DNA from 2 places in the Janthinobacterium goodfellowi genome. Region 2 is predicted to be linked to the other one. Evidence: riboswitches for the same ligand, from Rfam matches in the RefSeq annotation. Region 2 holds a riboswitch; the other holds the start of a gene.
The links. Region 2 has a riboswitch for thiamine pyrophosphate ahead of ACQ4WQ_RS04390 (TonB-dependent siderophore receptor). Riboswitches for the same ligand answer to the same signal wherever they lie in the genome.
Positions count from the first base shown of each region.

Region 1 (12,061 bases), on a different contig from region 2:
GGCCGATGCTATAATGCCGGCCTCGGCGCCTCCTGCCCCATCCTTGCGGACGGCGCCAGCAGACGCGGTGGGATCAACGTTTCATATCCAGCACCCGTCCGCGTCTCACGGCCAGCGCATCTGCGATGCCAGCCACTTTCAGCGCGTCCCCTTCGGGCCGGGCGCCTGAGCCACGCGCACCGCCAGCGGTGCACCATTCACGGCGGAATCAAAGCGGCACGTCATTGCACGCCGCTGCCGCCACAGCTTAGCCAGGATCTGTTGTCCGGCGCGTCGTCTTTTGATACGGCACACCCCGCTTGGCGCCTTGCCGCCTGTGGCCCTGCCGTGGCCGCCGCTTTCCTGGTTTCGCTTTTACAAGGAAATCACCATGAAAAAAATCGCCATCGTTGCCGGCCTTGCCACCACCCTCGGCGCCATGTCCGCCGCCCACGCCCAGTCGTCCGTCGACGTGTATGGGCTGATGGACGCGGGCCTGGTGCAGGAAGGCGGCGTCAGCAAGCTCACCAGTGGGATATCGGCCGGCTCGCGCCTGGGTCTGCGCGGCACGGAGTCGCTGGGCGACGGCTGGCAAGCCGTGTTCACCCTGGAAGCGGGCGTCCTGAGCGACACGGGCCGCTCTGACCAGGCGGGGCAATTGTTCGGCCGCCAGGCCTTTGTCGGCCTTAACAGCCCGCTGGGCATGCTGACCGTGGGGCGACAGTACAACCTGCAAAGCCAGGCGCTGACCGACGTGGCCGACCCCTTCGAGGGCGGCTTTGCCGGCGCGGCGACCAACCTGGCCGGCTATTCGGCCACGCGCATCGACAATACCGTTCGCTACACCTCGCCGGAATGGCGCGGCGTGACGGGCACCGTCATGTATGGTGCCGGCGAACACACGGGTGTGGCGGCGGACCAGCGCTCGCTGGGCCTGTCCCTGGGCTATGTCAACGGACCGTTGACCCTGCGCCTGGCGCGCCAGAGCCGTGCCGGCGAGCCGGGCAAGGCCGACGCGAACAACACGATTCTGGCCGGTAACTACAACTTCGGCGTGGCCACGGCGTTTGCCGGCTATGGCCGCAACACGGGCGAGGGCAGCTCGATGTTCTTCGCGGAAAACCCATATGGCGCGGCGCAGGCGCCCACCGCTTCGAACGACAGCCGCGACGCCATCGTCGGCGTTTCCGTGCCGCTCGGTGCGACGACCTTGCTGGCCTCGTATGTGCGCAAGGATGACCGCGATAGCGCCAACCGCGATGCGCAGCAGCTGGCCATCGGCGCCACGTACGCCTTGTCCAAGCGCAGCAAGGTATATGTTGCCTACGCGCATATCCGCAACCGCAACGACGCCGCCTACATGGTGGGCAACGCCACGGAAGTGGGCACGGGCAACCGCGCCTTCAACATCGGCTTGCGCCACGCGTTTTAACGCATGGTCAAACCATCGCCAGGGCAGGCAACATGCTGCCTTGGCGTAATAATTCTTCAAAGGCGGGCGCGGCCAGGGGGCGGCTGAACAGGTAGCCCTGCATCTGGTCGCAGCCGTGCTGGCGCAGGAAGGCCAGTTGCTGCTCTGTTTCCACGCCTTCGGCGATCACTTTCAGGCGCAGGCTGTGCGCCAGCGAAATGATGGCGCGCACGATGGCCGCATCGTCGTCGCTGTGCGTGATGTCGCTGACAAAGGTTTTGTCGATTTTTAATACATCGATGGGGAAGTGGCGCAGGTAGGCCAGGCTGGAGTAGCCGGTGCCGAAGTCGTCGATGGACAGTTGCACGCCCAGCGCCTTCAGGTTGGCCATGATGGCGGTGGCTTGCTCCACGTTATGCATGACCATGCTTTCCGTTAATTCCAGTTCCAGATGGGCGGCGTCGAGACCCGTCTCGGCCAGTGCCTGCGCCACAGCGTGCAGCAGATTCCTTTGCTTGAATTGTCGTGCCGACAGGTTGACGGCCAGGCGCAGCGGGCCATGGCCTGCCAGTTGCCAGGCACGCGTCTGGGCGCACGCCGTGCGCAGGACCCAGTCGCCGATGGGCGTGATCAGGCCCATTTCCTCGGCCAGGCCGATGAAGCTGGCAGGTGGAATACGCCCCAGCTGCGGATGTTGCCAGCGCAGCAGCGCTTCCATGCCCACCACCGCGCCGCTTGCCAGATCCAGCTGTGGCTGGTATTCGAGGTGAAATTGCCCCCGCTCCAGGGCGTGGCGCAATTCGCTCTCCAGTCCCAGTTGCTCCAGGGTGCCCGCATTCATGCCCGAGGCATAGAATTGCCAGTGGCCCCGTCCCTGTTCCTTGGCGCGGTACATGGCGATATCGGCGTGCTTGATCAAGGTGTCGGCATTCTGGCCATCGTCGGGATACACGGCCACGCCCATGCAGCAGCTGAGAAAAAATTCATACTCGCCCAGTTGCAGCGGCTGCGCCACGGCGTCCTGGATGCGCTGCAGGATGGCGGCGCCCGGTTCGCCATTGCCATGCTGGGGCAGCAGCAGCACGAACTCGTCGCCGCCCAGGCGTGCCACCGTGTCGACTTCGCGCGTGGCGTCGCGCAGGCGCTCGGCCACGTTTTTCAGCACCAGGTCGCCCGCGTCGTGGCCCAGCGTGTCGTTGACGAATTTAAAGCGGTCGAGATCGATGAACACCACCCACAGGGGCAGGCCGCTGCGCCGCGTCACGGCCATCGCCTGTTCCAGCCGTTCGCGCAGCAGGGCGCGGTTGGCCAGCCCCGTCAGGATATCGTGCCGCGCCTGGAATTCCAGTTCCTGCTCGAAACGCATGACGGTGCTGATGTCATATTGCGCCACGACAAAGTGGCTGACGGGACCATCGCCATCGTCGCGCACGGGAGCGACGAACAGCTCGCTCCAGTAGCAGCTGCCATCCTTGCGGAAATTGCGCACGATGGCCTTGCCTTCGCGCTGTTCGCGCAGTGCGGCCGTAATTTCATGCATGTCTTGCCGCCCCTGCTCCGGGCCCTGCAAGTCTTCCAGGCGCTGGCCGATGACTTCGCTGGCCGCATAGCCGGTGATGCGCTCGAAGGCGGGATTGACGTATTCGATCAGGTAGCCGGGCGCGTCGGCGCTGCACAGGATGATGGCATTGGCCGACACTTCGATGATGCGTTCGCGCAGCCGCAGCGACTTTTCATTGTGCATGCGCGCCGCGATATCCTCGGACAGGCGCAAATTGGCAAACTGCAAGGCCGCCGTGCGTTCGCCCGTGATGCGGGCAATCACGGAATTGCGCGACACCAGCTGGTACACATACGCCGTTGCCAGCAGGCTCGACAGCAGTCCGCCCAGCAGCACATACAGCGAGCCGCGATGGTTGGCGTCCAGGCTCATGCCGTTGGCCGGCAGCATGGCGGCGCGCAGCGTTTGTCCGCTGGCGTGGTACTGCAGCAGCAGCCGGGTACTTTCCGACTCGATCTGGCGCGCCGAGACATAGCACAGGGCCGTCAGGCACAGCCCGACCGCCAGGGTGATCAGGGCCGAGGTGGAAACGGAAATGGAGATACGTTTGAAGAATGATTGCATGATGGCGTCCGGTAGCAGCGCCGGCGCCGATCCATGATCCGGCAGCCTTGGCAGTGACTGAATGTAGGGCGGCAAGCGCCGCGGAGTCCGTTCGCTGGCGAACGGACAAGCATGCCTGCAAGAAATATAGTCGGGTCATTGTGCAGGCGCTGTGTTACGCTGCTGCATATGGCGCCCCTCGTTCGGACGTCTTTCACTTCTCTCCCTAGCTGACGACTGGAAACCAGGAAAACTGCCCATGTCGAGTCCGCATGCCCAGCTGCACAACCCGAATCAAAACCATTTGCTCTCCGCCATGCTCGACGCCGATTTCGCGCGCCTGGCTCCCCATCTGGAGCAAGTCTCCATGCTGCTCGGCGACGTGATCTACGATTCTGGCGACAAGCTGCAGTATGTGTACTTCCCCACCACGGCCATCGTTTCCATCCATTACCTGCTGGAAAACGGCGGCTCGTCCGAGATCGCCGGCGTCGGCAACGAGGGCATCGTGGGCGTGTCGCTGTTCATGGGCGGCAACTCGACACCGAGCCGCGCCGTCGTGCAGACAGGCGGTGTCGGCTACCGGCTCAAGGCTCACCTGCTGATGGAAGAGTTCGACCGCGCCGGCCCCGTCATGCGCTTGCTGCTGCGTTACACGCAAGCGCTGATCACGCAAATGTCGCAGACGGCCGTGTGCAACCGCCACCATACGGTGGAGCAGCAGCTGTGCCGCTGGCTGCTGCTGACCATGGACCGCCTGCCGAACCGCGAGCTGACCATGACGCAGGAACTGATCGCCAACATGCTGGGCGTGCGCCGCGAAGGCGTGACGGAAGCGGCGGGGCGCCTGCAGACGCGCGGCTTCATCAGTTACCGGCGCGGCCATATCTCCGTGCTGGACCGTGCCGGCCTCGAAGGCCACGTGTGCGAATGCTATGGCGTGGTCAAAAAGGAATTCGCGCGCCTGCTGTCGGACGTGCGCCAGCGTCAGGGTTCCTAAGACCGCAATCCCCCTTCCTATCGTTGTCATTGCCCAGGCTACCTCATGCAATCTGTTGAAAACATTCCTCCGCGCGCGCCGTCGCGCTGGCCCATGGCACTGGCCTTTTCCTTCAGCGCCGTCGCGTTGCTGGCCGTCGGCGTGCTGGCCTGGCGCGCGCCGTTCGAGACGGCCTGCGTCATCGATGCACTGGTCTTCCTGCTGCTGATGCTGCTCGTGGCGCTGTACCGGCGCACAGTGGCGGCCAGCCTGCCGCGCCAGCTGCTCAAGGCGGGCGCCTTGCAGGATGCGATTTTCAACAGCGCCAATTTTTCGTGCATCGCCACCGATGCGCAGGGCGTGATCCAGATCTTTAACGTGGGCGCCGAACGCATGCTCGGCTATGAAGCCAGCGACGTGGTCGACAAGCTGACGCCGGCCGGTATTTCCGACGCGCAAGAAATCGTCACCCGCGCGGCCGCCCTCAGCGCCGAGCTCGACACCGTCATCACGCCGGGCGTGGAAGCGCTCGTGTTCAAGGCCACGCGCGGCATCGAAGACATCTATGAGCTGACCTACATCCGCAAGGATGGCAGCCGTTTCCCCGCCATCGTCTCCGTGACGGCCTTGCGCGATGCACAGAGCAAGGTCATCGGCTATCTGCTGATCGGCACCGACAACACGGTGCGCAAGCAGGTCGAGGCGGAACAGGCGCTGCTGGACCAGCGCCTGCGCGAACAGCAGGCGTACACGCGCTCGCTGGTCGAGACCAATAATGCCGAGCTGAAGAAGGCGCGTCTGGTGGCGGAAAAGGCCAACCGCGCCAAATCCGAATTCCTGTCGAGCATGAGCCATGAATTGCGCACGCCCCTCAATGCCGTGCTGGGTTTCGCCCAGCTGATGGCGTCCGACGTGCCGCCGCCGAGCCCGCCGCAGCAGCGCTCGATCGAGCAAATCCTCAAGGGCGGCTGGTATCTCTTGCGTTTGATTAATGAAATCCTCGACCTGGCCATGATCGAATCGGGCAAGGTCACCCTGTCTCAGGAAGCGATGTCGCTGCTCGACGTGCTGCAGGATTGCCAGGCCATGATCGCGCCGCAGGCGGAAAAGCGCGGCATCCGCATGCATTTCCCCCGCTGCGGCAAGGCGTTCTATGTGCATGCGGACCGCACGCGCGTGAAACAGGTGATGATCAACCTGCTGTCGAACGCGATCAAGTACAACCAGGGCGGCGGCGCCGTCACCGTCGAATGCAGCCGGCATGGCGAGCGCGTGCGCGTGAGCGTGCGCGACAGCGGCGCCGGCCTCGACGCGGCCCAGGTAGCGCAGCTGTTCCAGCCCTTCAACCGCCTGGGACAGGAAAACAGCACGGAAGAGGGCACGGGCATCGGCCTGGTCGTCACCAAGCAACTGGTCGAATTGATGGGCGGCACCATCGGCGTCGACAGCACCGTCGGCGTGGGCACCACGTTCTGGTTCGAGCTGGCCGCCAGCAGCGCGCCGGAACTGGTGCTGGGCGACGGCGATGCGCTGCCGCAGGTGCAGGAACCGCAGGAAAGCCAGCGCACCTTGCTGTACGTGGAAGACAATCCCGCCAACCTGGCGCTGGTCGAGCAATTGATCGCCCGCCGCAGCGACTTGAAACTGCTGACGGCCATCGATGCGCACCTGGGCATCGACCTGGCGCGCACCTATCAGCCCGACGTGATCTTGATGGATATCAATCTGCCCGGCATCAGCGGCTATGGCGCGCTGCATATCCTGCATGATGATCCCCTCACCAGCCACATTCCCGTCATGGCCCTGTCGGCCAATGCCGTGCCGCGCGACATCGAAAAAGGCTTGCAAGCGGGATTCTTCCGCTATCTCACCAAGCCGATCAAGGTCGTCGAATTCATGGATGCGCTCGATGTAGCCCTGCACCATGCAGCCGCGCACGGCCTGGCCGACGACACTCACGCAATACGCTAATTCAGCACTCAATTTTAGGAATACCGCCATGCTTCAAGCCACCGAGATCCTGAACGCCAGCATCCTCATCGTCGATGACCAGGAGGCCAACGTCATGCTGCTCGAACAGGTGCTGCGCAATGCCGGCTACACGCGCATCACGTCCACCATGGACCCGCAAGCCGTGCGCGCGCTGCACCAGCAGCACCGCTACGACCTGATTCTGCTCGACTTGCAGATGCCGGAAATGGATGGCTTCGAAGTCATGGAAGGCTTGCGCGACCTCGAAGCGGGCAGCTACCTGCCCGTGCTGGTGATCACGGCCCAGCCCGGCCACAAGCTGCGCGCCCTGCAAGCGGGCGCCAAGGATTTCGTCAGCAAGCCCTTCGACCTGGTGGAAGTCAAGACGCGCATCCACAACATGCTGGAAGTGCGCTTGCTGTACCAGAAGCTGGCCGAATACAACAAGTCGCTGGAACAGATGGTGGAAGACCGCACGGCGGAATTGCGCGAAAGCGAAGCGCGCTTCCAGCGCTTCACGGAACTGTCATCCGACTGGTACTGGGAACAGGATGCGCAGGGCAACCTGACGCGCTTTTCCGGCCCCGTGGCTGAGATGCTGGGCATCGGCAGCGAGGAAGAGCCGCAGCGCTGGAATGCCGCCGAGCGCGCCTTGCTCGACGCAAAAATTGCCGCGCGCGAACCGTTCCTCGATTTCATCTACAGCCGCGCCAACCTCGACGGCAGCACGCAGTATCTGCAGGTCAGCGGCGAACCGATGTTCGACAATGGCAGCCGCTTCATCGGCTACCGCGGCATCGGCCTCGATGTCACGGAGCGCTTGCGGGGAGCGTGATTTATACTTGGTGTTATTGATATTGACCAGGAAAAATCATGACTGACAAATCACCACCGCAATACTGGTTCCCCGCCAAGACCTATGGCTGGGGCTGGGGCTTGCCCATCACCTGGCAGGGCTGGCTGGTGTTCCTCGCTGCGCTGGCCCTGTTCGCCTGCGGCGCCTTCCTGTTCCCGCCGCAAACCATGCTGCTCGGCTACATCGTCTATGAAGTGGCCATCGTTGCCGTGCTCATTTTCATCTGCCAGCTGAAGGGCGAACCGACCGCCTGGCGCTGGGGCAAGAAGAAATAATCGTGCCGCCATCTGCTGCATTGCAGCAGATGCGCAAAGACGACACCTGCAAGAAATCATCTGGCCACGCGGCGCGAACCGCGTATAATTGGCTCGCTGCCGCAAGGCGGCAAACGCTAGGGGTCCTGCCTTTCGCTGTGGAAACACAGTGCAAGCGCGGGTGAGAAATACCCTCCGAACCTGATCTGGATAATGCCAGCGAAGGGAAGCTTTAGGATGAACGCACCCCGCCTTTCCGCGTGCGCACAGCCGAACCTCCTTAGCTGGCTCCAGGCTTAAAAATAGTCTAGCCAAGGAGCCAAAATGAACGCCAACCCGAAATTCCTCTCCGCCACCGCCACGGTCGACGAAGCCGCCATCGCGCCGCTGCCCAATTCGCGCAAGATCTACGTGCAGGGCAGCCGTCCCGACATCCGCGTACCCATGCGCGAGATCAGCCAGTCCGACACGGAAGCGTCGTTCGGCGGCGAAAAGAATCCGCCGATCTACGTCTACGACACCTCCGGTCCCTACACGGACCCGGATGTGCAGATCGACATCCGCTCGGGCCTCGATACGCCGCGCCTGCCGTGGATCATGGAGCGGGCCGATACGGAAGAATTGTCCGGCCCCACCTCCGACTACGGCATCGCCCGCCTGGCCGACCCGAAACTGGCCGAGCTGCGTTTCAATCTGCACCGCAAGCCGCGCCGCGCCATCGCCGGCAAGAACGTGACGCAAATGCATTACGCGCGCCAAGGCATCATCACGCCGGAAATGGAATTCGTCGCCATCCGCGAAAACATGCGCCGCCAGGAGTATTTGCGCGAGCTCAAGGCTTCCGGTCCCATGGGCGAGCGCCTGGCCGAGCTGATGGGCCGCCAGCATCCGGGTCAGTCGTTCGGCGCCAGCATCCCGGCTGACATCACGCCGGAATTCGTGCGCGAGGAAATCGCCCGCGGCCGCGCCATCATTCCCGCCAACATCAACCACCCGGAAGTCGAGCCGATGATCATCGGCCGCAATTTCCTCGTGAAAATCAACGCGAACATCGGCAATTCCGCCGTCACCTCGTCGATCGGCGAGGAAGTGGAAAAGATGACCTGGGCCATCCGCTGGGGCGGCGATAACGTGATGGACTTGTCCACCGGCAAGCACATCCACGAAACGCGCGAATGGATCGTGCGCAACAGCCCCGTGCCCATCGGCACCGTACCGATTTACCAGGCGCTGGAAAAGGTCAATGGCAAGGCCGAAGATCTGACGTGGGAAATCTTCCGCGACACCCTGATCGAGCAGGCCGAGCAGGGCGTCGACTACTTCACCATCCACGCGGGCGTGCTGCTGCGCTACGTGCCGATGACGGCCAAGCGGCTGACGGGCATTGTCTCGCGCGGCGGTTCCATCATGGCGAAATGGTGCCTGGCGCACCACCAGGAATCGTTCCTGTACACGCATTTCGAGGAAATCTGCGAAATCATGAAGGCCTACGACGTGTCGTTCTCGCTGGGCGACGGTTTGCGCCCCGGCTCTATCTACGACGCCAACGACGAAGCGCAGCTGGGCGAACTGAAGACCCTGGGCGAGTTGACGCAGGTTGCCTGGAAACACGATGTGCAAGTGATGATCGAAGGCCCGGGCCACGTGCCGATGCAGCTGATCAAGGAAAACATGGACTTGCAGCTGGAGCAGTGCGGCGAAGCGCCGTTCTACACCCTGGGGCCGCTGACGACCGACATCGCGCCCGGTTACGACCACATCACCTCGGGCATCGGCGCGGCCATGATCGGCTGGTACGGCACGGCCATGCTGTGCTACGTGACGCCGAAGGAACACCTGGGCTTGCCCAACAAGGCGGACGTCAAGGACGGCATCATTACCTACAAGATTGCGGCGCATGCGGCCGACCTGGCGAAAGGCCATCCGGGCGCACAGATCCGCGACAACGCGCTGTCGAAAGCCCGCTTCGAATTCCGCTGGGACGACCAGTTCAACATCGGCCTGGACCCGGACAAGGCGCGCGAATTTCACGATGAAACCTTGCCCAAGGATTCGGCCAAGGTGGCGCATTTCTGCTCCATGTGCGGTCCCCATTTCTGTTCGATGAAGATCACGCAGGAAGTGCGCGAATACGCGGCCGGCATGGGCATCGCGGAAGACAAGGCGCTCCAGCAGGGCATGGAAATCAAGGCCATCGAGTTCATCAAGAACGGCGCCGAGCTGTACCGCAAGGTCTGAAGGAGAGCGTGATGCCTGCATTGATATCCATCACGCTCAACGGCGCGCCGCACCAGGTGCCGCCCGGGCAAACCCTCGATCAATTGATCGCCGCGCTGTCGCTGGAAAACCAGGCGCTGGCGCTGGCCGTCAACCGCAACGTCGTGCCGCGCAAGGCGTGGCCAGGACAGGTCTTGCAGACGCAGGACCAGGTTGAAATCGTCCGCGCCATCGGCGGCGGCTAAGTTGAGAAAAGACAAGGAACAAAACATGAATACGGCAACAAACAACGACCTGCTGACCATCGCAGGCAAACAGTATCGATCGCGCCTGCTGGTGGGCAGCGGCAAGTACAAGGATTTGCCGCAGACGCGCGAAGCGACGGACGCGGCGGAAGCGCAGATCATCACGGTGGCCATCCGCCGCGTGAATATCGGGCAGGACCCGAACGCGCCCAGCCTGCTCGACTTCGTGCCGCCGGACCAGTACACGATTCTCCCGAACACGGCCGGCTGCTACAACGCGAAAGACGCCGTCTACACCCTGCAGCTGGCGCGCGAACTCTTGGGCGGGCGCAATCTGGTGAAGCTGGAAGTACTGGGCGACGAAAAGACCCTGTTCCCGCACATGCCGGAAACCCTGATCGCGGCCGAAGCGCTGGTCAAGGATGGTTTTGATGTGATGGTCTACTGCAGCGACGATCCCATCCAGGCGAAGATTCTGGAAGATATCGGTTGCGTGGCCGTCATGCCACTGGCATCGCTGATCGGCTCGGGCATGGGCATCCTGAATCCGTGGAACTTGTCCTTGATCATCGACCAGGCGAAAGTCCCCGTGCTCGTCGATGCTGGCGTGGGCACGGCGTCGGATGCGGCCATCGCCATGGAACTCGGTTGCGATGGCGTGTTGATGAACACGGCCATTGCCGGCGCGCGCGACCCCGTGCGCATGGCGCATGCCATGAAGCTGGCCGTGCGGGCCGGGCGCGAAGCGTTTTTGGCGGGACGCATGCCCCGCAAATTTGCCGCTTCCCCATCGTCGCCGATGGCGGGCCGCCTGGCGTGATGGGGCCAACGTTGCCGACGGTGCTGGTGTTTGCCGGCGTCGATCCGTCGGGCGGCGCCGGCATCGCCGCCGATATTGTCGCAATTGCGGCGCAGGGCGCGCATGCCTTGCCCGTCGTGACGGCGCTGACGGTGCAGGACAACGACAGGGTGTTCGGCGTGCAGGCGGTGGCGCCGGAATGGCTGCGCCGGCAGGCGCTGGCGCTGATCGACAAGATCGCCATCGATGCCGTGAAGATCGGCATTCCCGGCAGCGCCGCGAATGCGGCCGTCATCGCGCAGCTGATCGCGCAATTGCGCCAAAGCCGGCCGGACTTGCCCGTGGTGCTCGATCCCGTGCTGGCCAGCGGCCATGGCGACGTGCTCAGCCGGGACGATGCCGTGCTGGCGCTGGCGCCCTTGTTGCCGGTGACTACCGTGATCGTACCGAACGGGCTGGAAGCGCTGGCCCTCGGCGGCGAAGCAGCCTTGCGCGCGCAAGGCTGTGGCCACGTGCTGGTGACGGGCGGCCATGGCGACGGTGACAGCGTCATCAACCGCTGGTTTGACGCAAAGGGCGGGGAGCGCGAGTGGCGCTGGCCGCGCCTGCCCGGAGAGTTTCACGGCAGCGGCTGCACCCTGGCCTCGGCCATCGCGGCGCGCCTGGCGCAAGGCGTGCCGATGCAAGATGCGCTCGATGGCGCGCAAGCCTATTGCCATGCGGCGCTGGCCGGCGCGTATGCGATTGCGCCAGGTCAACTCATGCCGCAACGATTCATTCAATAAGGAAATATCATGCGTGGACTGTATCTGGTTACCCCGAACTGGGACGACACCGACCGCCTGCTCGACGTAAGCGAGCAAGCCTTGCACGAAGGCGTGGCCCTGCTGCAATACCGCCACAAGAGCGCCGAGGCGCCGCAGCGGCGCGAGCAGGCGGGCGCCTTGCTGGCCCTGGCCCGCAAGTATGGCGTGCCCTTCATCATCAACGATTTTATCGAACTGTGCGAAGAGCTCGACGCCGATGGCGTGCACGTGGGCGGCCTGGACGCGTCCGTGGCGCAGGTGCGCGCGCGCCTGGGCAAGGACAAGGTCGTCGGCGCTTCCTGCTATGGCGACATGGCCCTGGCAAGGACGGCCGAGGCCGGCGGCGCCAGCTATGTGGCCTTCGGCGGCTTTTATCCGTCGCTGGTGAAAAAGTATCCGGTGACGACGCCCCTCGATATCGTGCTGCAGGCCAAGCGCGA
Region 1 is NZ_JBNYXN010000008.1:105,299-117,359, forward strand. It holds gene ACQ4WQ_RS25410 (porin) at 371-1,411, shown strand; gene ACQ4WQ_RS25415 (putative bifunctional diguanylate cyclase/phosphodiesterase) at 1,419-3,515, opposite strand; gene ACQ4WQ_RS25420 (Crp/Fnr family transcriptional regulator) at 3,754-4,494, shown strand; gene ACQ4WQ_RS25425 (hybrid sensor histidine kinase/response regulator) at 4,540-6,444, shown strand; gene ACQ4WQ_RS25430 (response regulator) at 6,473-7,279, shown strand; gene ACQ4WQ_RS25435 (hypothetical protein) at 7,318-7,575, shown strand; TPP riboswitch at 7,684-7,799, shown strand; gene thiC (phosphomethylpyrimidine synthase ThiC) at 7,879-9,792, shown strand; gene thiS (sulfur carrier protein ThiS) at 9,813-10,016, shown strand; gene ACQ4WQ_RS25450 (thiazole synthase) at 10,042-10,836, shown strand; gene thiD (bifunctional hydroxymethylpyrimidine kinase/phosphomethylpyrimidine kinase) at 10,836-11,600, shown strand; gene thiE (thiamine phosphate synthase) at 11,610-12,061, shown strand, end outside.
Region 1: linked by a shared signal. The riboswitch ahead of thiC (phosphomethylpyrimidine synthase ThiC) and the one ahead of ACQ4WQ_RS04390 (TonB-dependent siderophore receptor) in region 2 are both predicted to bind thiamine pyrophosphate.

Region 2 (12,061 bases):
CCACCGTGCCCAGGCCCAGCAGGTAATCGGCTTCCGCCTCGCCCAGGCCCGGTACGGCGGCGATGTCGGCGGGTGCCAGGCTGACGATATCGGTGACGCCATCGACCACCATGCCCATCACGCCGTTGCTCAGCTGCAGGATGATAACGTCGGTGGCCGGGTCGGGCGCGCCGTGGGCACTGCCGAACGCGGCGCGCATGTCGACGATGGGGATGATCACGCCGCGCGAAACGGCCACGCTGTGCAGCACTTCCCCTTCCGAGGAAAAACGGTCGAGCTCCTTCAGTGGACGCAATTCCCGCACGCAGCGGTAATCGAGGCCGTATTCCAGGCCGCCCAGCCGAAAGCTCAGATATTGGGCCGTTGCGGCGCCAGGCGTGGTCGTCGGCTGCATGGTGTTCCTTTCATCCGGTAAGCGCTGCCAGGATGCGCAGTGGCGCAACGTTGGCCCCATGCTAACCAGCATCGCCGCACCCGGCGTTGAGAAACATCAACTTTCCAGGAAGACATCATCGACTGGCTGCCCCGGCCTTGCGCCGGCGCAGCCAACTTCCCTTACAATAGCTGCATCGTTTCCCCACAGGCAGGCCATGCAACACCTCGTCAACCCCGCTGAAGTTGAATTTTCCGCCATCCGCGCCCAGGGCCCGGGCGGGCAGAACGTCAACAAGGTGTCCAGCGCCATCCATTTGCGCTTCCCCATCGCCGCCTCGTCGCTGCCGGAAGCGTACAAGGAGCGCCTGCTGGCCCTGCGCGACAGCCGCATCAGCAAGGACGGCGTGCTGGTGCTCAAGGCGCAGCAGTCGCGCAGCCAGGAGCAGAACAAGGAAGAAGCGCTGCGCCGGCTGCAGGAAATCATCGACAGCGTGACCTTCCTGCCCGCCGTGCGCCGTGCCACCAAGCCCACGCGCAGCTCGCAGCGGCGCCGCCTCGACAGCAAAAGCACGCACAGCGTGCTGAAACAGTCGCGCGGCAAGGTCACCGATTAAACGCTAGGGCGGCGGCACATACGTCCAGTCCAGGCTGCCTGTGCTGTCCGCAAACACGGCTTGCGTGGCCGGCGTGGCGCTGCGCAGCAAGGCCTTGATCTCTTTCGGCGGCCGGTCGTAGACCTTGAGCGGTCCGGGCGGCACGACCAGGGCGCGCACCGTCGTCTCGCCATCGACCAGGCCCAGGGTGCAGCGCGACTGGCCGGCCGTCGCCTGCCGCTCCTGGCGCAGTTGCTCCACCAGGACCAGCATCTGCGCGTGCAGGATTTCCGACTGCTTCACTTCCACGCGCAGGCGCGCCACTTCCTTCAGGACGGGAGCGATGCGCGCGGCCAGCTTGTCGTACTGTAACTGTTGCGTCGGCTGCAGCTGCAATTCGCCGCGCCGCAGCTGGCCCGCCAGGGTCAGGTAGTTGCGCACTTCCGGCAATTGCGCAATGGCATCGATTTCCTGCTGGCGCTTGTGCTGCAGCTGCTGGTACTGCGCGGCCTTCGCCACGCTTTCCGCGATTCTCTGCTCCAGGGCGCTCAAGTCGGGCACCAGCGGGAACAGCAGCATCTCCACCTGCCTGCGCGGGCCGGCGCTGCCGATGCGGATGGTGCGCGCCGCCACGGCGCAGCCTTCGGCCAGTTCGATGACGACTTCGTCGGCGATGATTTCGCAATTGCTGGCACTGTCGATCACCACGCGCGTACCAGCGATGACGCAGCTTTCCGCGCGCTTCACGTGCACTTCGCCGCTCAGCGCCTGCAGCACGGACCCGGAGGCGACGCCCTCGACGCGCACGTCGCCATGTTCATTCAACGCCGTGCCGCCCACCAGGTTGCGCTGTAGCCATATCAGTCCGCCATGCGAGTGCAGATGGCCGTACACATCGCCATGGATGGTGATGTCGCTGCCGTCGAGCTGGCGCTGCTCCTGCACTTCGCCATACTCCTCGTAGGCGGCGCGCAGCTTGAGGTTGCCCGTGGTGCGGCTGCTGACGCCTTCGCGGCTGACGATCCTGTTTTCGATGGAAATCTTGCCGCTCTCATCGACATTCACGTAGCCATCCTGGGTAGCCACGACGAAATCGCCATCGCTGAAGCGCTCGACCGTCGTGCCCACGCCAGCCACGGCGGCCAGATCCAGTTCCAGCGGCGCGGGCGGCGGCAGCACCGTGCCGGCCAGGTCGTAGCCGGGCAGGCCGGGGAACGATGGCAGCAGGCGCAGCAGGCGTGCATGTTTTTTCACTTGCGGAAAGCGGTTCTTGAAGCTGAGCAGGTCGAGCCGGCCATCGGGACGTTCGCGCGGCGCATCGTCGCGGTGGATGCCTTGCGACACCTCGACCAGCTGGGCGTCGCGCCCCGGCTGCGGCGCCAGCGCCCGCGCCACCGTGATGCGCTCGGCCTTGCCGCTGCCGAGAATGGCGCGCACGGCGGCACTATCAATGCCGTAGTGCACGCCTTTGCACCACAGGTCGGCCACCAGCTCGTCAAATTCGCGCCGCGCCGGCACCTGGCCATCCGCGTCGGGAAGCAATGCTTCGAAGTAAAACTCGGCGCTGTCGCCGCGGATCTTGACCTGTTTATACAGGGCGCGGCGCGGGGGCGGGAATGGCGCCGCGCGGACGGCGATGCGCAGCAAGGCGTCGCCCTTGGGCGCGGCGCGGGGCGTGGGGGCATGGAACAGGGTCAGCAGGAACAAACCGTAATCGAGTCCGGCCAGCAACTGCCCAGACTGGAACAGCTGGTCGACGGCGGCGCGCAGCTGCGCGGGCGCCAGCGACAGGTCGAGGCACACGCCCTCGTCGCGCTGGACGAGGCCATGCGGCAGGCCGCCTGCGGGCACCGCATCAGGAACGGGCGTGTCGTCGTCACTCACCACTAGCCTCCCCCCAGCAACACATTCAGAGAATTGTCTCAGTGCACTAGAACAATATCACGGGGCGTGGCCGTGTGCCTGACTGGGCAACAATGCAGGGGCCATATGCAAACAGGGCCATCTCCTGCGAGATGGCCCTGTCGGATGGGGTACGCGATGCCTAGCGGCGCGGCGGATTCGAGTAAATATCCTGGCCCACTTCGTTGATCTGGCGGCGCAGGTCGCGGCGCTCGTCGGGCGTCATGCGGCCCGTGCGGCGCGAAGCGTCGGCGCCTTCGCTGGCGCGCCGCTGCTCTTCGGCGCGCGTGTCGAAACTGCGTGCGTCACGCTGTTCGCGCAGTCGCGTATCATTGTTATTGCTGCGCTGTACCTGTTCGTACCGCTGAGCCTGCATTTGCTGCTGGTCGTCACGGCGTGGCGGCGGCTGGTTTTGCGCCAGCGCCAGGCTGGCAGCCAACACGGAACAAACGGCAAATGCGGACAGCACAGTCGTACGTGCGGCGATAGCTGCGCTGGGAGCGGCGTGAATTTTTTTAGTAAAGATATTCATTGGGTTCCTCTTCCGCGATGCCGTATAAACTTAAAGCTGATTTCCACTGTGGCCCCAGTGTATGATGCTTTACACGGTGCAGTAAGAGTAATTGGGTAAAGTTTGTAACACTTTGTAATGGGTCGCCACAGCCCCTTGCCGACGCCGCGCGAGGCGTTACTATAGCAACTAATATAAGATAACACGACACCCTAAATGACCACAACCTCCACTACCGGCAGCAATACAACAACGCAATCGATCCACGGCCACCAGGCAAAAATCATGGTGGTTGATGACGATGTGCGCCTGCGCGACCTGCTGCGGCGCTACCTGACCGAACAGGGCTTCAATGTCTTCACGGCAGAGAGCGCGACGGCCATGAACAAGCTGTGGCTGCGCGAACGCTACGACCTGCTGGTGCTCGACCTGATGCTGCCCGGCGAAGACGGTCTGTCGATCTGCCGCCGCCTGCGCGGCGCGGGCGACCAGACGCCGATCATCATGCTGACGGCCAAGGGCGAGGACGTGGACCGCATCGTGGGCCTGGAAATGGGTGCCGACGATTACCTGCCGAAGCCGTTCAACCCGCGCGAACTGGTAGCCCGCATCGGCGCCGTGCTGCGCCGCAAGGGTCCCGATGAAATCCCGGGCGCGCCGTCGGAAACGCCGCAAACCTTCGAATTCGGCGACTTCGTGCTGGACCTGGGCACGCGCACCCTGAAAAAGAATGGCGAAACGGTGCCGCTGACGACCGGTGAATTTTCCGTGCTGAAAGTGTTTGCCCGCCATGCGCGCCAGCCGCTGTCGCGCGAGAAACTGATGGAACTGGCGCGCGGACGCGAATACGAAGTGTTCGACCGCAGCCTGGACGTGCAGATCTCGCGCCTGCGCAAACTGATCGAACCAGATCCGTCGAGCCCGCTGTTCATCCAGACCGTGTGGGGCCTTGGCTACGTCTTCATCCCGGACGGACAGCCGCGCTGATCGCTGGCGAGGCATGATGAAGCTTGTTCCCGATATCAGCCTGGCGCGGCTGAAAAGCGGCCTGTTCTGGCGCACCTTTTTGCTGCTCGGCACCTTGACCACGGTCAGCATGATCACCTGGATCGGCATGATTTCCGTCATCCAACGCGAGCCGCAGGCGCAGCAGATTTCCGCCCAGATCATTTCCGTCGTCACCATCACGCATGCGGCCCTGACGCACTCGGCGCCCGAACTGCGCCGCGAGCTGCTGTTCGACCTCGTCAGCAATGAAGGCATCCGCATCTTCTCGCTGGAAGAGGACGACCGCATCGAGCCGCCGCCCGACAATTACCTGATGCCCGAGATCGAGGCGCAGGTGAAAGCCAAGCTGGGCAAGGACACGCGCTTTTCCGCGCGCGTCAACGGCGTGGCCGGCTTCTGGGTCAGCTTCAAGATCGACGACGACGAATACTGGCTGATGCTGGACCGCGAGCGCCTGCGCGGCCTGACGGGCTTCCAGTGGCTGGGCTGGGCCAGCCTGGTATCGCTGCTGTCCCTGCTGGGCGCGGCCATCATTTCCAGCCTGATCAATCTGCCGCTGTCACGTCTGACGGCGGCCGCGCGCGACATCGCCAAGGGCAAGCAGCCGGCGCCGCTGCCGGAAAAGGGCCCGATCGAAATCATCGAGGCGAACCGCAGCTTCAACCAGATGGTTGACGACCTGAAACAGGTGGAATCGGACCGCGCCGTGATCCTGGCCGGCATTTCGCACGACTTGCGCACGCCGCTGGCGCGCATGCAGCTGGAAGTGGAAATGGCCAACCTGTCGGACGAGGCGCGCGAAGGCATCCAGTCCGATATCGGGCAGATGGACGCCATCATCGGCCAATTCCTCGACTACGCCAAGCCGACGGAAGCGTCGAGCTTTACCGATGTCGACCTGAGCGGCTTGCTCAACGACATGACGCGCGAAGCGATGCGCCTGCCGGACGTGAAGATCAACGCCACCATCGCCGAGGGCGCGCATGCGCTGGGCAACCCCACCGACTTGCGCCGCGTGCTGAACAACCTGATCGAGAATGCGCGCCGCTATGGCAAGACGCCAGGCAGCGACGTGACGGAAATCGACATCGCCTGCCACGTGCGTACCAGCCACGGGGCGAAAAAGGTCATCATCGAAGTGCAGGACCACGGCACGGGCGTGCCGGCGGAAAAGATCGAGCAGCTGATGAAACCGTTCACCCGCCTCGACACGGCGCGCGGGCAAGCCAATGGCGCCGGGTTGGGCCTGGCCATCGTCGACCGCGTGCTGCTGCGCCACGGCGCCGAATTGCAAGTGCGCAACCGCGAAGGCGGCGGCCTGGCGTTTCAGATCAGTTTGCCGGCGGTATAAGCGGCGTTGGTCGGTGTAGGTCGGCTTAGCGCAAAGCGCGTAAGCCGACACCACCAGCGGCCTTGGCCAACAATGTGGTCGGATTACGCGAGGCAAGGCCTCGCTAATCCGACCTACGCCGCCCGATGCAGGCTCCGGCACCTACTGGTGTTTCAGATCAGTTTGCCGGCGGTGTAATTTATGTAGGTTGGATTAGCACGGCATCGCCGTGCGTAATCCAACGCCTACGCCGCCCGACAGCCATCAAGCCGACGCCTGCTCCTGCACCAGCAATTTACTCATCAACAATTCCGTCGCGCCATAGCCGTACAGGGAATCGCTTTCCATGCCCGGCGTGTCGAAGGGGATCGATTCCTCGCGGTCCAGCTTGGCCGGATCGGCGTCCGCATAGCTGGCGCGCCAGGCGCGCTGCAAGGATTCATTGCGGCGGATAAACGCCGGCATGGGCCACTCGTCGCGGTTCCAGTGGCGGCTGTCGCCCAACAGGGGCCAGCGCTCGTTGAGCAGGGCCATGTCGCCCGTGCGCAGGCGGCGCACGGCCTGTTCCGGCCGCAAGCCTTCGAGCTCATCGAGCTTCGGCAAGACATCGCGTCGTGGTCCGAACATATACGCCAGCATGATGCGCCCGGCAGGCGCCGTGCGCGCCACCACGCCGACGGCATAACCGCCGCCCGGCAAAGGCACGGCAAACCAGCTGCCTTCTCGGTATGGTAATGATTTCATTTCTGCAAACTCCCCCAAAATCGTGTTCGGGGCACAGTCTACGCGAAGCAAAGGCCATGTGGCGCATGGTACGCCACAACAACAAACCAATAGTTACAATATTTTCTCGTCATAGTGATATTGGGCAACAATCGGCCCCGCCTTGAACAGCGCCTCCTTCATGGCCGCGTCCAGGCGCGCGTCGCGGCGGCGCATCCATTCGAGCAGCATGGCCGCTTCCTTGCGGCTCGTGTCGCCCGCATGCGCGAGCACGCGGCGCAGTTCGGGATCCGTGCACGCCTCGAAACGCTGGCTGTTCAAGTCCAGCGCCTGCAGCGCGGCGATGGTGGCGCCGATGGCGCGGTGCATGTCGAGCGCGGTGGCCGGCAAGCCGGATTCTTCCAGTGGGACGGTGGTCATGCGCATTCCTTTTCGCGTGGTGGTGACATCGGCTGCATTCTCCACCGCGCGGGCGAAAAGCTCAAGCGTCCACGACACGATTTCACCCGTTCGGCCATAATCATGCCTCAGCAACAGCCTACACCTCGGCAGCGGGAGCCCCATGTTCAATTTCGATTTTTACAATCCGACGCAAATCCTCTTCGGCCAGGGCCAGATCGCCGCCATCGCCGGCCTGATCCCGCCCCAGGCGCGGGTCCTGATGACCTACGGCGGCGGCAGCATCAAGCAGAACGGCGTCTACGATGAAGTCAGGGCGGCGCTGGCCGGCCACACGGTGCTGGAATTTGCCGGCATCGAACCCAATCCCAGCTATGAAACCCTGATGCAGGCCGTGGCCATGGTGAAAAGCGAGCGCATCGATTTCCTGCTGGCCGTCGGCGGCGGCTCCGTGGTCGATGGCACCAAGTTCATCGCCGCCGCCGCCCTGCACGAGGGCGTAGCGTGGGACATCCTGGCGAAGGGCGGCAAGATCGTCGAGGCCGCCCTGCCCTTCGGCACGGTGCTCACTTTACCGGCCACGGGTTCCGAAATGAATGGCTCGGCCGTGATCACGCGCAAGGCCACGCAGGAAAAGCGCTCGTTCATGAGCCGCAAGGTGTATCCGAAATTCTCCGTGCTGGACCCGTCGAAGACGTTCACCTTGCCGCTGCGCCAGGTGGGCAATGGCGTCGTCGATGCGTTTGCGCATGTGATGGAACAGTATCTGACCTACCCCATGAACGCGTCCGTGCAGGACCGCTTCGCCGAAGGCATTTTATTGACCCTGATCGAGGAAGGCCCGAAAGCCCTGTCGCACCCGGACGACTACGACGTGCGCGCCAACGTGATGTGGAGCGCCACCCTGGCCTTGAACGGCCTGATCGGCGTGGGGGTACCGCAGGACTGGTCCACGCACGCCATCGGCCACGAATTGACGGCCCTGTATGAGCTCGATCATGCGCAGACGCTGGCCATCATCCTGCCCAGCATGCTGCGCGTGCGCAAGCAGGCCAAGCGCGCCAAGCTGTTGCAATACGCCGCCCGCGTGTGGGGCCTCGATGGCGGCGACGAGGATGGCCGCATCGAGGCGGCCATCGCGCGCACGGAATTTTTCTTCCGCCACATGGGCGTCAAGACGCGCCTGGCCGATTACGGCCTGAACCATGCCAGCGTGGACGCCGTCGTGGCCGCCCTGGAAGCGCACGGCATGACGGCGCTGGGCGAACAGCGCGACATCACGCCCGCCGTCAGCCGCAAGGTGCTGGAACTGAGTTTGTAGATTCGCACCACAGTGTTGTAAAACGGTCGGCCAGTGGGACAGCTGGCCGTGCTTCATGCTAAGCTGTCATTTCGCTAGGGGTCCTGGAGCAGTCATCCGGGTGAGAGATACCCTTCGTACCTGATCTGGATAATGCCAGCGAAGGAAAGCGCAAAGTACCTCCCTCCTTTGATAGCTCCTGCGTTGGCGCCAGCCGAACAAGCAGCCTGCCGTGCTCTTTCCAGAGACGGCTTGAACCACGAGCAATCTATGTCCACACCGAATTTATCTATTTCCGTCCTGACACTGGCCATCCTGCACGCGTTTGCCGCGCCTGCCTTCGCCGCGAATGACACCACCGAAGCGGCCGACCCGCAGGCGCAAAGCATGGCCGAAGTCGTCGTCACGGCCAGCAAGGCGCCGGCCGCCAAGCGCGCCTCCGTGGGCGGCTTTTCCGACGCGCCGCTGCTGCAGACGCCCGCGTCCGTTACCGTCATTTCGCAAAAGGACATGCAGGACTTGCAAATTCGCAATCTCAGCGATGCCGTCAAGCTCGACGCCAGCATCAACGATGCCTACAACGCCGTCGGCTATGCGGAACAGTTTACGATCCGCGGCTTCAAGCTCGACAACAATTCCAGCTACCGCAAGGATGGCGTAGCCATTCCTGGCGACACGCAAATTCCGCTGGAAAACAAGGAACGCATCGAAGTGCTGAAAGGCCTGGCCGGTTTGCAGGCAGGCGTGGCCGCGCCGGGCGGCGTGATCGACTTCATCGTCAAGCGCCCGACCGCCGCACCGCTGCGCACGGTGACCGTGGAAACGCGCGAACGGGGCACCCTGTACGGCGCCGTCGACCTGGGCGGACGCCTGGAAGACACGCGCTTCGGCTACCGCGTCAACGTGGCGGCCGAGCGCCTGCGCTCCTACATCAAGGGTGCGGACGGCAACCGCAAATTCATTTCCGGCGCCTTCGACTGGCAAATCTCGCCGCAAGCGCTGCTGCAGCTCGATGCTGACTACCAGGACAAGGCGCAGGCCACGGCGCCCGGCTTCCAGTTGCTGAACAATAAAACCTTGCCAACCGGTATCAGCGCCGACGCCATGCTCAACCTGCAGCCCTGGACGCGCCCCGTGGAAACCGTCACCAGCAATCTCGGCCTGCGCTTCCAGTACGCGTTCAATGACGACTGGCATGCCACCCTGTCGGCCAACCAGCACTCATTCAAGCGCGACGATTACACGGCCTTCCCGTATGGCTGTAGCGGACAGGACCTGTACCCCGGCTTCTGCGGCAATGGCGACTACGACGTGTATGACTACCGCAGCCTGGGCGAGACGAAAAAACCGCTGAGCGCGCAAGCCATGATCCAGGGCAAATTCGCCACCGGTTCCCTGCGCCATGACTTCACGGCCGGCGTCTCGACCTTCCGCCGCAAGGACCGCGCCGGCCTGTACGTGTACGATTGGGTGGGCGTGAGCAACATCTATCAGCCGCAGATCGTCGGCACGTCGCCCGGCGTCACGGGCCCCGTGCGCCTGGTGCGCAAGGATACGGAAAACTCCGTCTTCGTGCAGGATATCGTCAGCCTGGCGCCGAACTGGAAACTGCATGGCGGCTTGCGCCATATCAATGTCGACGGCTACCAGTACGTGCTCAAGGCCGACACGGAAATCCGCGCCAAGCACGACTTCCTGCTGCCGAATGTATCGCTCGTCTACACCCCGCTCGACAATGTGTCCGTGTATGCAGCATATTCGCAGGGCATGGAACATGGCGGCACGGCCGACCGCAAGGCGATGAATGCCAATGAAGAACTGTCGCCGAGCCGCTCGAAGCAGATCGAACTCGGCGCCAAGATGGATGTGACGCCGGACTTCATGCTGGCGGCCAGCCTGTTCCAGATCCGCAAGGGCCTGGAATTCCAGAACACGGCCGGCTACTTCGTGCGCGAAGGCCAGGCCCAGCACCGGGGCCTGGAATTGTCGGCCCAGGGCAAGGCATCGTCCAACCTGAGCCTGGGCGCTTCCGTGACGGCCCTGAACAGCCAGCAGTCGGGCACGGGCAATGCGGACCTCGACGGCAAGCGCGTGCCCAACGTGCCCGCCTTCAAGGCGGCCATGCATGCGGACTATGCGGTGCAACAGGTGGTGGGCTTGAGCGTGAACGGCAGCTGGGAATTTGCGGGCAAGAAAGCGTTTGAGTACAACAACACGACCTTCGTGCCGTCGTACCACGTGTTCAACCTGGGCGCCGCCTGGGCCACGCGCATCGCCGGCACGCGCGCCGTGCTGCGCGCCGCCGTCAACAACGTGGCCGACAAGTTCTACTGGCGCGACGTGACGCCGGAATCGGACGGCTATCTGTACCCGGGCGCCAGCCGCACGTTCAAAGTTTCCGCGCAGTTCGATTTTTAATTGAGGGAAATGGCAGGCGCTGCAGCAAGCGCCTGCTGCAGCAAGGGCGCCGCCTGTTCCAGGCGCGCTTCCAGGCTGTCGTGCAGCACGTGGTAGGCGATGCCGCGCGCGTCGAGCTCGTCGAGCAGGTAGCGGTAGATCAGCTGGCGCACGGCTTCCGATTCGCGCTGCAAGCCGTCGGCCACCCAGGGGCTGTCGGGCGCCGTGACCAGGGTCAGATCGTAGTGCGCGGCATCGGCCAGCGCCGCCAGTTGCGCATCGGCGCCGTGAAAATAATGACGGCTGTAGACCGCCGTCATCAGCGGCGTCGTATCGCAGAACAGATAGTTGCGGGCCTGCGCGGCGGCCGCGTCTTCGCGTTCAACTTGCGTACGCGCAATCCCATACTGGTCTTCCGCCACGGGCACCCTGCCCTGCGTGGCGACGAATTCACGTAAATACTCAGGCACCCAGACGGTGCCGTAGCGCTCGGCCAGGGCGGCCGCCAGGGTCGACTTGCCCGACGATTCCGCGCCCAGGATGGCCACGCGCACGCAAGGCGCCATCACTTGAGGACCATCGCATCGGGCGCGGCGGGCGCCGACTTTTTCCACGCCAGCAAGCCGATGACGGCCATCACGACGAAGAAGGCGTACAGCACGGCCGTCAGGGTCAGGCCCTTGTGCACATACAGCCACACATACAGCACGTCGACGATGATCCAGGCGATCCAGTTTTCCAGCTTCTTGCGCGACAACAGGAATTGCCCCACCAGGCTGCCTGCCGTGAGGAAACCATCCGCATGGGGTACGTCCGTGTCCGTCGTCGTCAGCAGCCAGGCGATGAGCAGGAAACCGGCCAGCCAGCCCGCGGCGCAGGCCAGCCAGCCGCGTCCATCGAGGCGCGTGACGGGCAAGGTCTTGCCGCCGCTGGCCGGATGCAGCCACTGATACCAGCCCCAGAACGAGACGCTGATGAACAGCAGTTGCAAGGCCATGTCGCCATACAGGCGCGACTCGAAAAACACGAAACCGTAGGCGGCAGAGGAAATGATGGCGAACAGCCACGCCCAGTGATTCTGGCGGATGTTCAGCGCAACGGTTGTCAGTGCCAGGACAAAGGAAATCAGTTCAAGCGGCGTGGTGGCAAAACCCAGCAGGAGAAGCGTATCGTTCATGGGAATCGTGATGAGGCTGGTGGTGCAGTATGCAATACCGGCCATGAATAAGCAAGATTGCCCTTGCCGTCAGACGCCCTCCCCGCCTCAGGCGAAGCCTGCCCTGGCCGCGCGCGCCAGTGAATGCCGCACGATCAGCTTGTGAAACGGCCGGATCAGCAGGATGTAGGCACGCCCCACCCGGTTATGGCAATGCACGACGCTGGAGACGGTCACGCAGCCATGCCGGCCCGCGTCGCGGTTGCGCAGCACCGACAGGCGAAAGTCCAGGTGGCTGTCATCCTCGCCCAGGATGATCTCGTCGTCGCTGACGGCATAGATGCGGAAAATGCCGATGCGCTTGCCA
Region 2 is NZ_JBNYXN010000001.1:967,511-979,571, reverse strand. It holds gene ACQ4WQ_RS04435 (chemotaxis protein CheW) at 1-394, opposite strand, end outside; gene arfB (alternative ribosome rescue aminoacyl-tRNA hydrolase ArfB) at 591-989, shown strand; gene ACQ4WQ_RS04425 (flagellar assembly protein A) at 993-2,852, opposite strand; gene ACQ4WQ_RS04420 (hypothetical protein) at 3,013-3,402, opposite strand; gene ompR (osmolarity response regulator transcription factor OmpR) at 3,667-4,368, shown strand; gene ACQ4WQ_RS04410 (sensor histidine kinase family protein) at 4,382-5,740, shown strand; gene ACQ4WQ_RS04405 (Imm26 family immunity protein) at 5,984-6,463, opposite strand; gene ACQ4WQ_RS04400 (ferritin family protein) at 6,557-6,862, opposite strand; gene ACQ4WQ_RS04395 (iron-containing alcohol dehydrogenase) at 7,005-8,162, shown strand; TPP riboswitch at 8,229-8,326, shown strand; gene ACQ4WQ_RS04390 (TonB-dependent siderophore receptor) at 8,412-10,559, shown strand; gene ACQ4WQ_RS04385 (AAA family ATPase) at 10,556-11,104, opposite strand; gene pnuC (nicotinamide riboside transporter PnuC) at 11,104-11,715, opposite strand; gene ACQ4WQ_RS04375 (DUF2867 domain-containing protein) at 11,803-12,061, opposite strand, start outside.